3 regions of the Alteromonas sp. genome follow, and region 1 is predicted to be linked to each of the others. Evidence: predicted binding sites of a transcription regulator. Region 1 holds the regulator's gene; each other region holds the start of a gene.
What was found. Region 1 encodes FNR, which switches genes on or off when oxygen is low (the NO sensors DNR and NnrR bind a similar motif). Its sites were predicted from a motif close to TTGATCTAGATCAA; they were not measured.
Positions count from the first base shown of each region.

Region 2: the regulator FNR is predicted to act here: its motif matches at 2,445-2,458, upstream of ccoG (cytochrome c oxidase accessory protein CcoG).
Region 3: the regulator FNR is predicted to act here: its motif matches at 2,295-2,308, upstream of ccmA (cytochrome c biogenesis heme-transporting ATPase CcmA).

Region 1 covers NZ_CFHOXV010000076.1:1,468-5,724, reverse strand. Annotated here, with positions in the region: gene uspE (universal stress protein UspE) at 142-1,062, opposite strand; gene fnr (fumarate/nitrate reduction transcriptional regulator Fnr) at 1,166-1,909, opposite strand; gene AC4PME_RS20330 (sulfite exporter TauE/SafE family protein) at 1,931-2,599, opposite strand; gene ccoS (cbb3-type cytochrome oxidase assembly protein CcoS) at 2,592-2,783, opposite strand; gene AC4PME_RS20320 (heavy metal translocating P-type ATPase) at 2,788-4,257, opposite strand, start outside.
Region 2 covers NZ_CFHOXV010000016.1:18,206-22,462, reverse strand. Annotated here, with positions in the region: gene AC4PME_RS10865 (serine/threonine protein kinase) at 1-970, opposite strand, end outside; gene ccoG (cytochrome c oxidase accessory protein CcoG) at 942-2,375, opposite strand; gene AC4PME_RS10855 (hypothetical protein) at 2,641-3,006, shown strand; gene AC4PME_RS10850 (DUF3016 domain-containing protein) at 3,227-3,757, shown strand; gene AC4PME_RS10845 (ExeM/NucH family extracellular endonuclease) at 3,988-4,257, shown strand, end outside.
Region 3 covers NZ_CFHOXV010000002.1:47,420-51,676, reverse strand. Annotated here, with positions in the region: gene ccmD (heme exporter protein CcmD) at 1-165, opposite strand, end outside; gene AC4PME_RS01780 (heme ABC transporter permease) at 155-910, opposite strand; gene ccmB (heme exporter protein CcmB) at 910-1,569, opposite strand; gene ccmA (cytochrome c biogenesis heme-transporting ATPase CcmA) at 1,575-2,240, opposite strand; gene AC4PME_RS01765 (hypothetical protein) at 2,382-4,257, shown strand, end outside.

The DNA.
Region 1 (4,257 bases):
TTGCGCACTGTGACTGGCGTTGTCAGATGGCGTAGATGTTACTTGATTCATGGCACTTCAGAATTGGCTGGAAAATAAAAGTACCATTATACAAAAGCAGACGGAATGCTGCTACACAAGCAGCATTCCGTTATCGCCCATTTACTTAACCGGAGACGTAAACCCGTCAGGTTTAACCGCCAGCACATCGCAATTCAGGTTATCAATAACATGCTCTGCAGTATTGCCCAAAAAGGCGGCTGATAAGCCTGTACGTCCCACAGTACCGATGACGACGAGTTCTGCATCCAGCTGTTCAGTCACTTTCGGGATAGCTATATCGGGTGATCCCTCAACAACATGGCAATTTGCTACGCCGATCCCAAATTTAGCGCTGTGGTTTTCCATTTCCTGAACATGATGGTTTCGCACAGCGTTATGATACGTCTCAGGATTGAAATCGGGGATCTCAATGGCAATATTCAGTGGTGCAGAAGGATAGGCATTAACCAGATGTACCTGACCACTCAGTAACTCTGCGTAATCCTTTGCAATACCGGTCAACTTGTCATTCAGTTGTGCATGCTCTTTGTCTTCTGTACCCACATTGACTGCCGCAACAATATTACCGTGTTCAGGCCAGGCATGGGCTTTGACAAGTAAAACCGGAGCCGGACATTTTCTCAGTAAGTGCCAGTCTGTCGGTGTAAAAAGCACTGATGCAAAATCATCGTGTTTGCGGGTAGCTTTAACGACCAGGTCAATCTGACGGTTAATGGTGTAGCGGGTAATGGCTTCGTAACGTTTATCACTCCACTCAACAGCAACCTGTACATCATAATCATCGTAGCGGGTCAGGTTTTTTTCTGCCCAGGCAATGCGGTCTTTGGTTACCGCATCACGCATGGCTTCACGCTCACTGCGGGTGAGCATTGTTGTCATGTCATAAGAAAAGTCGTATACAACAAGCAGTGCGTGTACTTCTGCACCGGTTTTACGGGCAATTTCGATGGCTCTTGAAAGGGCAGGTTGTTCAGGGTTGTCAGCCTGAACGACGGCGAGAATACGTTTGCAGGTGATCATGGCGTCTCTCCTTATTGATGCAGACAATAAATACTGCCTTCATCTTTAGTATAAGACTTACAGCAGGAGAGACGTTGTTTCAGATCAATATTTCAACGGGATCTTAATCCACGCAAAGGGTAGGAATGTCCATAGAGTGCAGCTTTTTATCCATAGCCGCAAAATCCAGAACAGTAATGAGCTTCCCGTCTACTTTTATAATGCCTTCTTTCTGGAAGCGGGTCAGTAAGCGGCTGATCGTTTCTACCGTTAAACCGAGATAATTACCTATTTCGTTGCGGGTCATACTCAAATTGAACTGACGGTGAGAAAAACCCCGTTCCTCAAAGCGACCGGACAGATGTGCGATAAAATAAATCAGGCGTTCTTCTGCCGTCCGTTTATTCAGCAGCATCATCATTTCGTGATCCTGCTTAATTTCAGCACTCATAAAGCGCATGATCTGATGGCGCAATTTCGGGAATTGCTCAGACATTTTTTCAAGAGTGGAATAGGGCAGTTCACACACCATAGCCGTTTCCAGCGCCTGAGTGTAACTCTGGTGAGTGTCGTCACGTAAACCGTCAAAACCGATAATATCGCCCGGGAAGTGGAAACTGATAATTTGCTCTTCACCTTCTTTATCGGTGACAAAAGACTTAAATGAACCTGCCCGTACAGCGTACAGAGAGGTAAATTTATCACCGGCTTCTACCAGGGTATCGTGTTTATGCAAAGGCTTTTTGCGTTCAATGATGTCATCCAGTGACTCAATCTCAGTTTTGTTGAGAGCCACGGGCAGACACAGATGGCTGAAACTGCAATTCTGGCAGTGTATAGAAAAATCCGAACGTTTTTGCATGCTCACTTTCCGCTGTTTGCGATAATTCTAATGTATAGTACTTAAAGCCCGCCACAACAGCAATAATGCGTAAAACAGCAAACTCAAAGCAATGATCTGACGAACTACGGGTTGTCTGAAACCTGAGGAAAGCCAGTCTGCACCAGCCCGGACAGCCAGCAACGCCGGTAGCGTTCCTAAACCAAAACCGGCCATGATTACTGCACCGGATATTGCCGTCCCTGAAGCCAGTGCCCACGTCAGGGTGGAATAAACCAGTCCACAGGGCAACCATCCCCAAATCATACCATAGGGAAAGGCGCTAATAGGAGACCTGAAAGGTAAAAACCGTTTCGACAGCGGCTGAATTCTCTGCCAGAGTTTACTGCCGAGGGCTTCAACAGCGGTCAGGCCACGCCACCAGTTACCCAGATAACAGGCCATGGCAATCAGCATGATGCCACTGAAGACGGCGAGTACGGGGCCGGTCACCGGTACAGCATCTTTTGCTATCTGCCCGATGCCGCCGGTAACAGCGCCGGCAAGTATGTAGCTGAATATACGACCAAAGTTGTAGCTAAGCGCATAGGGTAAAGGGGATGAGCCTGCCGGCGTGGCGGCAGACAGTGCCAGCGATACGCCGCCGCACATTCCCACACAATGAACGCCTCCGCCCAGCCCGACCAGCAAGGCAGATAAAAACGACAGATCACTCATTGAGTTTTTTTCGTTCTTCGGCCAGCTTTTTTTCTTCAGGAGATAAATCATCATCGAAAAGAATACTGTAGCCCTGGCGATCCAGGTCTTCAAACTGGTTCGATTTTACTGCCCAAAAAAATACGCCGATGGCAATGGCCACAATGATCACAGCAAGGGGAATAAGGACGTAAATTATACTCATAGCGTTACTTTAACAGTCTCGTCGAATTAGTGACTACCAGAATACTACTCAGGCTCATACCAATTACCGCCATCCACGGCGTCAGGATGCCGGACACTGCAAACGGCAGGATAACCAGATTGTAGCCTATGGCCCATCCCATATTCTGCCTGACAGTCACTTTTACTCTTCTGGCCATATGAGTGAGGTGTCCGAGTACAGCCAGCTTATCATTTAATAAAATCACATCCGCGGCACTTTTTGCGATATCCGTGGCATTACCCACTGCAATGCCAACATCAGCCGCTGCCATCACCGGTGCATCGTTAATACCATCACCCAGCATCATGACATGACGGCCCTGCCGCTGAAGGGCTGTCACAGCGTTTAATTTATCTTCAGGGCTGTTCCCGCCTGTGGCTTTGTCTACGGGTAAATTCGCTGCAATGTCGTCAACATTTTGCTGAATATCGCCACTCAGAATTATCCGCTCCAGTTGCGCCAGTTTGCTCAGGCTGTCTGCGGCATCCGCTTTAATTTTATCTGCTACACGAAAGGCGGCAACGGGCACACCGTTTTCGGTAAGAAACACGTTAGCGGGAAAGGGCGATATGCCGGCATTTATACCGGTGAAAGACGCTGAACCGGCTTTATAACTGCGGCCATTGCATTGTGCGCCGATCCCCATACCTGCCACAACGTCAACATGGCTCAGAATTAATGCATGATTGTTATCAGAAACAAAGGCTGCGGCAACCGGATGTTCTGAACGGGACTCTATTGCCCCCATTAAAGCCCGGATTTCACTTTCCCGTGCCGGATCAGCAAACCAGCTGTTTATCTGAGCAAACTTTCCTTCGGTCAGCGTTCCGGTTTTATCCAGCACCAGGGTATCTACGTGGTTGATTTGCTCCAGTGCATCGGCTCTTTTCAATAAAATGCCATGCCGGTTAAGGTTTGCCATTGCGCAGGTGAGGGCAGATGGCGTAGCCAGCCCCAGCGCACAGGGACAGGTTGCTACCAGTACCGCGATGCTAATCCAAAATGCATTGTCATTACCCTGCCAGTGCCAGTAAGCCCATGAGGATGCAGCCGTAATCAGTACTACGGCGACAAAATAACTGGAAAAGCGGTCAGCCATTAGAGCGACCCGGGGCTTTGCAGCCATAGCGGTGGATTGCAAACGAATGATCTGATTTACCAGCGCAAATTTTAACGCCCTGGTGACAGTTACCGTTATTACGCCGGTACGGTTTACCGTACCCCCGAATACCGTATCGCCGGTTTGTTTGCGCACCGGATTAAACTCGCCTGTAAGCATCGATTCATCGGTTTCACTGGCACCTTCAGTCACAATGCCGTCTACGGGAATGGTCTCTCCGGCTTTGACCACAACAGCATCACCGGTTTTGAGCGATTTTGCCAGCACCTGGGTAACGGTGTTATCTGCAGCCACCTGATTAGCGGTTACCGGTATATATTGCAACATATTCGC
Region 2 (4,257 bases), on a different contig from region 1:
CCAGCTGTTCCTTCAGTGCCAGAATTTGTCCTTCCCAGTATTTGTCTTCGGCAAACCAGGGGAACGCACGGGGAAAAGCGGGATCTTCCCAGCGCTGTGACAGCCATGCCATATAGTGCACCATACGCATCGCCCGCAGAGGTTCTATCAGGGTAAGCTGGCTGTTATCAAATGAATGGAATTCTTCATAGGCTTCAACCAGCACATCAAGTTGCAACATCTGTTGTTGCCTGTCACCGCAAAGCATCATCCACAAATCCTGAATGGCCGGCCCGCTGCGGCAGTCGTCCAGGTCGACAAACATGGGGCCGTCGCGCCACAAAATATTGCCGGGGTGGCAATCGCCATGTAAGCGGATAAGGGTTGAATTATGGTAGCGCTGGCGGGTTTCTTTGATCAGCGGATCGAGAATAGCGAAAAAAGCGGTTTCCAGATGTGACGGCAGCAAGCGGCTGCGGGTGAGTACATCTCTTGGTGCATCCAGAAAGCTCTGAGTATTCAGCTCAGGCCGGTGAACAAAGGGTTTAGCCTGAGCCACACGGTGAATTCGGCCAATGAAGCGGCCCATCCATTCAATCTGGTCAAGGTTGTCGACTTCAAACTGTCTGCCGCCTACCGATGGAAATACCGCAAAGCGGAATCCGCAAGCCTGTTGCATGGTTTTGCCATCGATGGCAAGCGGGGCCACCAGAGGAATATCGGCACCGGCCAGCTCCAGAGCAAAGGCGTGTTCTTCGAGGATCTGTTCATCTGTCCAGCGACCGGGTCGATAAAATTTGACTACCAGGCGCTGACCGTCTTCGGCTTTAAACTGATATACGCGGTTTTCGTAACTGTTCAGCGCCAGTAAACCGGACTCAGGATAAATGCCACAGGTTTCCAGCGCGTCTAAAACAGTATCCGGGCTGAGCCCGGAAAAGGCGAAATCACCCTGAGGTGTTTCACCGGTAGAGGAATTTTGTTGGTTCATTGACTTCCACAACATTGCCCTCAGCGTCCTGAGTACGGACACGGAATGATATTTCCGTTACCGCCTCGCTGAGGTTCTTCGGAGAGGTTTCCAGAGATATTGGCATACTGAAGACTTCTCCGCCACCCACAGTCACGGTTGTGTCACCCAAAATGTTGTAATCGGGCAGGCCTTCAACCTGAATGGTATAGGTGTGGGTATCCTGAGATTTATTCAGAATCTTAATGGTATAGACGTTTTCCACGTTGCCTTTGCCGTTTTCCCTGTACAGAGAATTACGGTCGCGGATTGAATCCACTTCCAGCGGCGTGCGGGTGGCAATGTCGGCAATCAGTAACCCGACCATCAGCAGCAGGACAATCAGGTAGCCTATCAGTTTGGGTCTGACGATATGGGTGGTTCCGCCGGTCAGCCTTTCCTCAGAGGTAAAGCTGATAAGCCCCTTCGGATAATTCATTTTCTCCATAACACCATTGCAGGCATCCACGCAGGCGCCGCAATTGATGCATTCGTATTGCAAACCGTTACGGATGTCGATACCGGTGGGACACACCTGCACACACAAGTTACAGTCGATGCAGTCTCCCAACTGTTTTGTCGCCAGATCTTCATGACTGAGCTTACGGGGGCGGGGCCCGCGTTTTTCACCACGGTTATAATTGTATGACACGGTGAAGGTGTCTTTATCAAACATGGCAGACTGGAAACGGGCATACGGACACATGTGGGTGCACATGATTTCACGCATCCATCCGGCATTACCGTAGGTGCAAAAGGTAAAAAACAGAATGGAAAATACTGACCAGAAGCCGGCATTAAAGGTGAAAAAATCAATAAACAACTGTCCGATTGGCGTGAAGTATCCTACAAACGTCAGTGAGGTCAGCAGGGCAATGGCAATCCAGGCGCTGTGCTTGAGTGTTTTGCGCCAGAACTTGTCGAAGTCCATGGCCCTTTCATCCAACTTGATACGCTTATTTCGGGGACCTTCGATTTTCTCCTCGCACCAGATATACATGTAGACCCAGGTAGTTTGCGGGCACATAAAACCACACCACACACGGCCTGCAAATGTGGTAACAAAAAACAGGGCGAAAGCACCGACGATAAATATGTAAGCCAGCAGGGTAAGGTCCTGAGGCCATAAAGTCAGGCCGAAAATGGTAAACCGCTGCTCCATGATATCGAGAAGAATGGCCTGATGGCCATCATAGCGGATCCAGGGGATCACGGCGAATAAACCCAGGAAGATAAAACCGAACAGGCGGCGGAACGTTTCGATGGGGCCCTTCACCGCGCGCACATAAATCTGACTGCGTGCCGACTGGCGTTTATGACTTACGCCGCCGGCGGGCTGGTGTACTTTTACCGTGGATACTTGTTTAACCTGAATTTGTTCGCTCATTAGGCAACCTTAACTGGCACAGGTGTGTAGTGTACTGCGGGCAGTATAACAAGTGTATGTCTGTCACACTTAATATAGATCAAATAAACCCCTTCTGTGCATACTACTCAGGCTTATAAAACCTCATAAATAAGTATGAAAACAAATCTGTTGCACTTGACGTTAAGCGGTTAAATTATCTACAGGGCTAATTGTCACCAATGATTTATTACCGGGCGGGGAACGGGCCGGGGTAGTCAGAAAACAACAGGAAAAAGTAAAGCAGATGTGGCGTAGTTTTGTGGTAGTTTCAGAGATTGTAGTACTGGTCTTTGTGCTTCGGTTACCCTTCGTCCAGTACATGTTTAAAGACGCACAGGACGTGGTCGGCCAGTGGTATGCCTATGTGGCTACCTGGCAGGACAGAAATGAACTGGCTGAGCTTCATACTATCAGTGCTGCACAACGGGACCTGCTTCGTCCCTTCCAGCAGGAATACGTGGACGGTATCATGGCGAGCCGCCACAGTGTGCAAATATTCCATAAGAAATTCTGCGGTACAGACAACATCAATCCTTATATCCACGGTGCGCAACTGGCGCAGTTTTGCCACTCAATAGAGACCACCGGCCTGCTGGCGATGGACTACTGAACGCGGTTCAGCTTCCATTCATCTTTTCATGCTTTAATAATGGTGATTTAGCGGAACAATCTGCTTAATCACTGCTCTAACAAAGTGTCTGTTTATTGTGTCCGTGCGGGATTTCGCATGAGAGGCGCGGTAAATCCACTCAAAGCAGGCACCGGATAACCGGAGAATGTTTTCGCCGCCCGCGGGCAACGCGGCCGAAATTATCGGGGAGATGCAAAGCATGAACACATTGATTAAAACTGCACTGGTTTCTCTGACCGCCGGCAGTTTACTGCTGTCTGTACAGGCATGGTCTGCCACCACAGAAATTACCTGGGAAAAGCCGGAGAAGTACACTGATGTACGTCCTGCTAATGAAAGCCGGGTGAAGTTCCGCGAACGTACATTTAAAGCGCTGGACGAATACTTCGCCAAACTGGCAGAGAAACTGCCTGAAAAAGACAAGCTGGCGATCACGGTGACAAATCTGGATCTTGCCGGCCAGGTGTGGCCAAGCAGCTTTGTCTTTGGCAACGCCACCGGCACCGATGTTCGCATTGTGAAACGGGTGGACATTCCGCGTATTAAATTCAGCTACACCCTCACTAACGAAGCGGGCAAAGTCGTTAAGAGTGCAGATGTCGACTTAAAGGATATGGGATTTTTAGATAACCCCCGTACCTTCACTCAAAATACGCACCTGGGTTACGAAAAAGCCATGATTAAAGAATGGTTTAACGAAGAGATGGCCAGCGCGCTGGTGCAAAACTAACCTGTTATCTCACCACTTTCTTCAGTGCCCTGAATCCCCGGGCACAACCCCTTCCTTGTACATCAATTTTGTCTGATATACCTGCATCCCTTTGCTGTCAGGGAGTACAGACCATGTGGTCAAAAAAGTACCGCTGCTGGCCAAAAAATTGTCATTTCTTTGTAGTAATTTCTTTATACTCTGCAACTGCACTTTGGGATAGTTTCTAATTACAAGCAGGAGCACTAATAATGAAAGCACCAATCCTGCTTCCTCTCGTATTGGGGATATCAGCATCTGCCATTGGCGATGAACTGCTTATTTCTCAGTATGTTGAAGGGAGTAGCTCTAATAAAGCGATAGAAATCTATAACCCGACAGACAGCGCGGTATCACTGACTGGTTATACACTGTCCATCTATTTCAACGGAAAAACTGCAGCGGGCGCAAACATCGAACTTTCAGGTTCAATCGCAGCGCAAAGTACACAAGTTATTGCCAGTTCAAGTGCCGGAGACACT
Region 3 (4,257 bases), on a different contig from region 1:
CTTACGCTTTTGCTCAGCAGCAATGTGGCGGATGAGTTGCTTATGTGCCAACCAGCTTTGATAAATAATGCCGGTCATCACCAGCGCGGCAATGCCAAAGGACAGCCAGACATAAAATCCGTAACCGCCCATAGCCCAAAATTCTGCCCAACTGTTAAACTGCATCAGACGTCTCCCGCAAACCGGTGATATCCTGCACCCAGGGACGGTGCATTTCCCGCCGCAGAATTTCAGTTTTCATACGCATGGTCGTAACAGCGGCGATAAACAGCGCGAAGCCTGCAAGATTAATCAGCAGTGGCCACAACATCTCCGGCGCTATAGATGGCTTGTCGAATTTGGTGATGGTGGAACCCTGATGTAATGTATTCCACCATTCTACCGAATAGTGGATCACCGGGATGTTCACAACACCCACCAGCGCCATAACACCCGCCGCTTTACCCGCCTGCTGCTTATCTTCAAACGCGGTATACAAGGCAATGACGCCAAAATACAAAAACAGCAAAATAAGTTCTGATGTCAGCCGTGCATCCCACACCCACCATGCGCCCCACATAGGTTTCCCCCATGCTGCACCGGTAAGCAAAGCAATGAATGTCATCGCTGCACCAACAGGGGCCATGGCAATCATGGCCATGTACGCGGTCCGCCATTGCCAGACCATTCCCACCAGTGCAGCTACAGCCATAGCAACATAGGTACTCATTGACAACATGGCAGATGGCACATGGATGTAGATAATTCTGAAGGAATCACCTTGCTGATAATCCTGAGGCGCAAATAAAAGCCCCCATACCGTACCGCACAACAAGCTGATTACTGCAGCCACTGAAAACCAGGGGAGCAGCGTATTACAAAGCTGGTAAGCCCGCTCAGGCTTGGCATAGGGATGTAACCACTTCCACATCAGTTCTGACTCACTTTTAAAGAGTAGGCAATAGCAGCCGGAGCTAACGCCATTGCCAGCAACAACATCGCGCCAATAATAGCAATTTGCGCCCTGTAGGGTAATTGTAGCGCAGCTGCATCCACTGCCGAGGTAGCAAATATCAATAATGGAATGAAAACCGGGATCAAAAGCAGCGCCAGGAGTACACCACCACGCTGAAGCCCTACCGTTAATCCCGTTCCGATTGCGCCCACCAGTGACAAAAGCGGTGTACCTAACATCAGGGTGAGTACCAGCGCTATGTACATGTCAACAGTGAGATTAAGAAACAGCGCGAGCAAAGGTGACAACAGCAAAAGCGGAATGAAAGTCACCAGCCAGTGGCAAAGTACTTTTAGGGCGGCGACGGCATAGTAGGGCTGTCCGGATAATTGTAGCTGTTCCAGTGAACCATCTGCGAAATCGTCCCGGAATAACCGCTCCATCCCGAGCAATGAGGACAATATAGCAGCTATCCAGATAACGCCCGGTCCTATCCGTTGCAGGGTGTCAGGGCCGGGTCCTATTCCCAGCGGAAACAATGTCACTACCATGAGTAAGAACATAAGCGGCTGTACCAGCTCGGCCTTCTGACGAAATGCCAGTGCCAGGTCCCGTTTAAAAACCCCCTCATACATGCCGCTCAAAACCGGTACTCCAAATCAAATGTCTGATACCCGCCCGCACGATGGCTCAGTGTCTGATGTGAGGTAGTCAACACAGCACCGCCATTGCCTACATGTTCACACATTTTATCTTCCAGTTGGGCAACGCCACGGGTATCCAGTGCGGTAAAAGGTTCATCGAGGATCCACACGTCAGCCTGCTTCAACCATAATCTTGCCAGAGCGGCACGGCGAAGTTGCCCTGCAGACAGTGTGCGGCAGGGTACATCTTCCATACCCACCAGCCCCACCAGAGCCAGCACGTCATAAAGATTGTCTTCGTTAAAGCTGACTTTATGCTGCGCACACCAGAATTGAAGGTTTTCCAACGGCGACAAGGTGCCGTTTATGCCGGCTTTGTGTCCTATATAGATGAGGCTGGTGAACCAGTCTTCGCCCAATGGATTCCCCTGCCAGAGAAGGGAGCCGCTTTGAGGCTGACTTAATCCACTGAGGATACGCAACAAACTGGTTTTCCCGGCACCGTTAGGCCCACGCAAATAAATCAGCTGCCCTGGCAGGAGCTGAAAAGACAGATCTTCGAACAGTACTCTGTCCCGTTTAATGCACGTTAGTTTGCTGGCAACCAGTCCCGACAAACCGCTATCCTCTTTAACATATCTTTGTATATTCCGGTCTGGCATTCTAGCATAGGCAAAACGGAACACATCACGCCCATTGGCGTATTAAACTTTTTTATGACTTAGTTCAAACTGAAGGACCATTGACAACAGTGAAATGCACAAAATGCTTGAATTTTTCAATTAGTTGCCGATAAATCTGACATGAACTTGCAGATTGCTCAACTGTTTTCGGCGAATGCCACTGCCGCACCGGTTAATGCCGACGCAGGTGCATTGCGTTCAGACACCTTGCAGCAGCTACCTGCAGTAGCCATAACCCGTTTACCCGGTCCGCTTATTCAGTTAACCGGAAACGCCCTCCCTCAGGAGGGACTTGTCGTAAAAGATCCCGGTCTCAGCACATCTCAGCCGCAGGTTTCCCTGGCCAGAACATCAGTCAGTCAGGTGACGTTATTTGAACTTCTGCCTGTGAAGCACAGTGCAGTACTGACACAGGCTGACACACAAAGACTGGTTACAGCTCTGGCAGAAGGGCTGGCACAGTCGCAGCAACTCAGCCTTGTTAAAAATAATGCAGCCTTATCTCTGGGCGCCATAGTTGAGCAGGCGTCCCCCAAACAACTGACACTCAGGTTACAGTTACCCGGCGCACCAGTGATTAAACTGGATTTACCGGCAACCCAACACGCTGCCACTGAGTCAGGAGACAAATTTTCGTTAAAAATAACGCCTTCAACTGACAGCAGGCAGTCAGGATGGCAAATTACCTTAACACCACAAGGGAAAGGCTCTGCGCAGCCTGCTCAAAGTGTGAATGTACCGGCATCGGCGCCGGTAGTAAAACTGGCTCTGGCAAAAGCGCTGGTCAGTGAAGGGCTCAGCATTGAGGGGAAATTGCAGGGGGCTTTGCAACGTTCATTGCATATACCCGATGGACTATCAGGCAGTACGGGAAGAGAAACATTACAAACCCTGAATGTCAGCATGCGCGGAACGCAACTATCAGCGACGGGTACCCAAACACGCCCCCTTGCTATGGTCAATTTGCCACCTGCTTTAGCGACATCTGCAAGCAATACTCTGCAGGCTCTTCCGCCGGTCCCTCTTAAACTGGCAGACATTGCCAGCCAAAAAGGGTTGCCGGTATTGCATATCCAACCGCCACCGGATCATGCGGCTCCGGTTGCCGGTCAGCAAGTATCAGGCGCGACAGCTAATAATATAAAAGATGTCTTTTCTGCAGGTTCGCTGAACCTGCCGCCCGAACAACTTAGCCGTGTCAGTGAAACTATCCGTCAGCTTTCACGGCAACTTCTCGCAGAAACAGGCTCTACATCAGAAGCACTGACTAAACTGGTTTCTATCCTTACCAAAGCGCCTCCTGGAACGGCCGCCGGCACAAGGTATTTAATGAGTGCTTTATCCGCTCAGATAGCCGCTTCGCTTCCTGTTATAAAAACTGCCGCGGGAACTGACAACTTTCAACATGCCGTTACTGTTCAAACAGAGACTGGCATTCCGTCTCAGGATACAGCGCAGTCGATTAAACAGCTGTTGCAGACGCCCGCACTGGTCACAACACCAACGAATATTCTTAGTCCGCCATCACAATCCGGTTTCGTGAATGCCCTTATCACACTATTACAAATCAGTTTTGCAGGCCGTGCAGTTCGCAACCAACCAGATCTGGCAAAAGCGCTGGATAAAGCTGAATCGGTAATAGTCAGAAGTGGTGCTTCCGCCGGCGGGGGTAGTCCGCCATCAAAAACTGCCGGCGATATGGCGCAAATCGACAGCAGAACCCATTTGCTCGATCATGTTAAGTCACTGCTCGCTAATCATCAGCAACAAAAACTCCAAAGTGCAGAAGCCCGGTTGCAGGGTCAGGACACCTTGTATTATGTGTTGCCTGTAGCCGGTGACGAGCAGCCACCTCCCGAACTGTTTCTTCGTGTCGAAGAACGGGACGCGCGGGAAGAGCAGGCAAAGTCGTCCGCACAGAGAATATGGCATCTGACCATGAAACTCAGTGCAGGCGAGTATGGAGAGCTGCTTGCCAAAACTAAAATTGATAAGG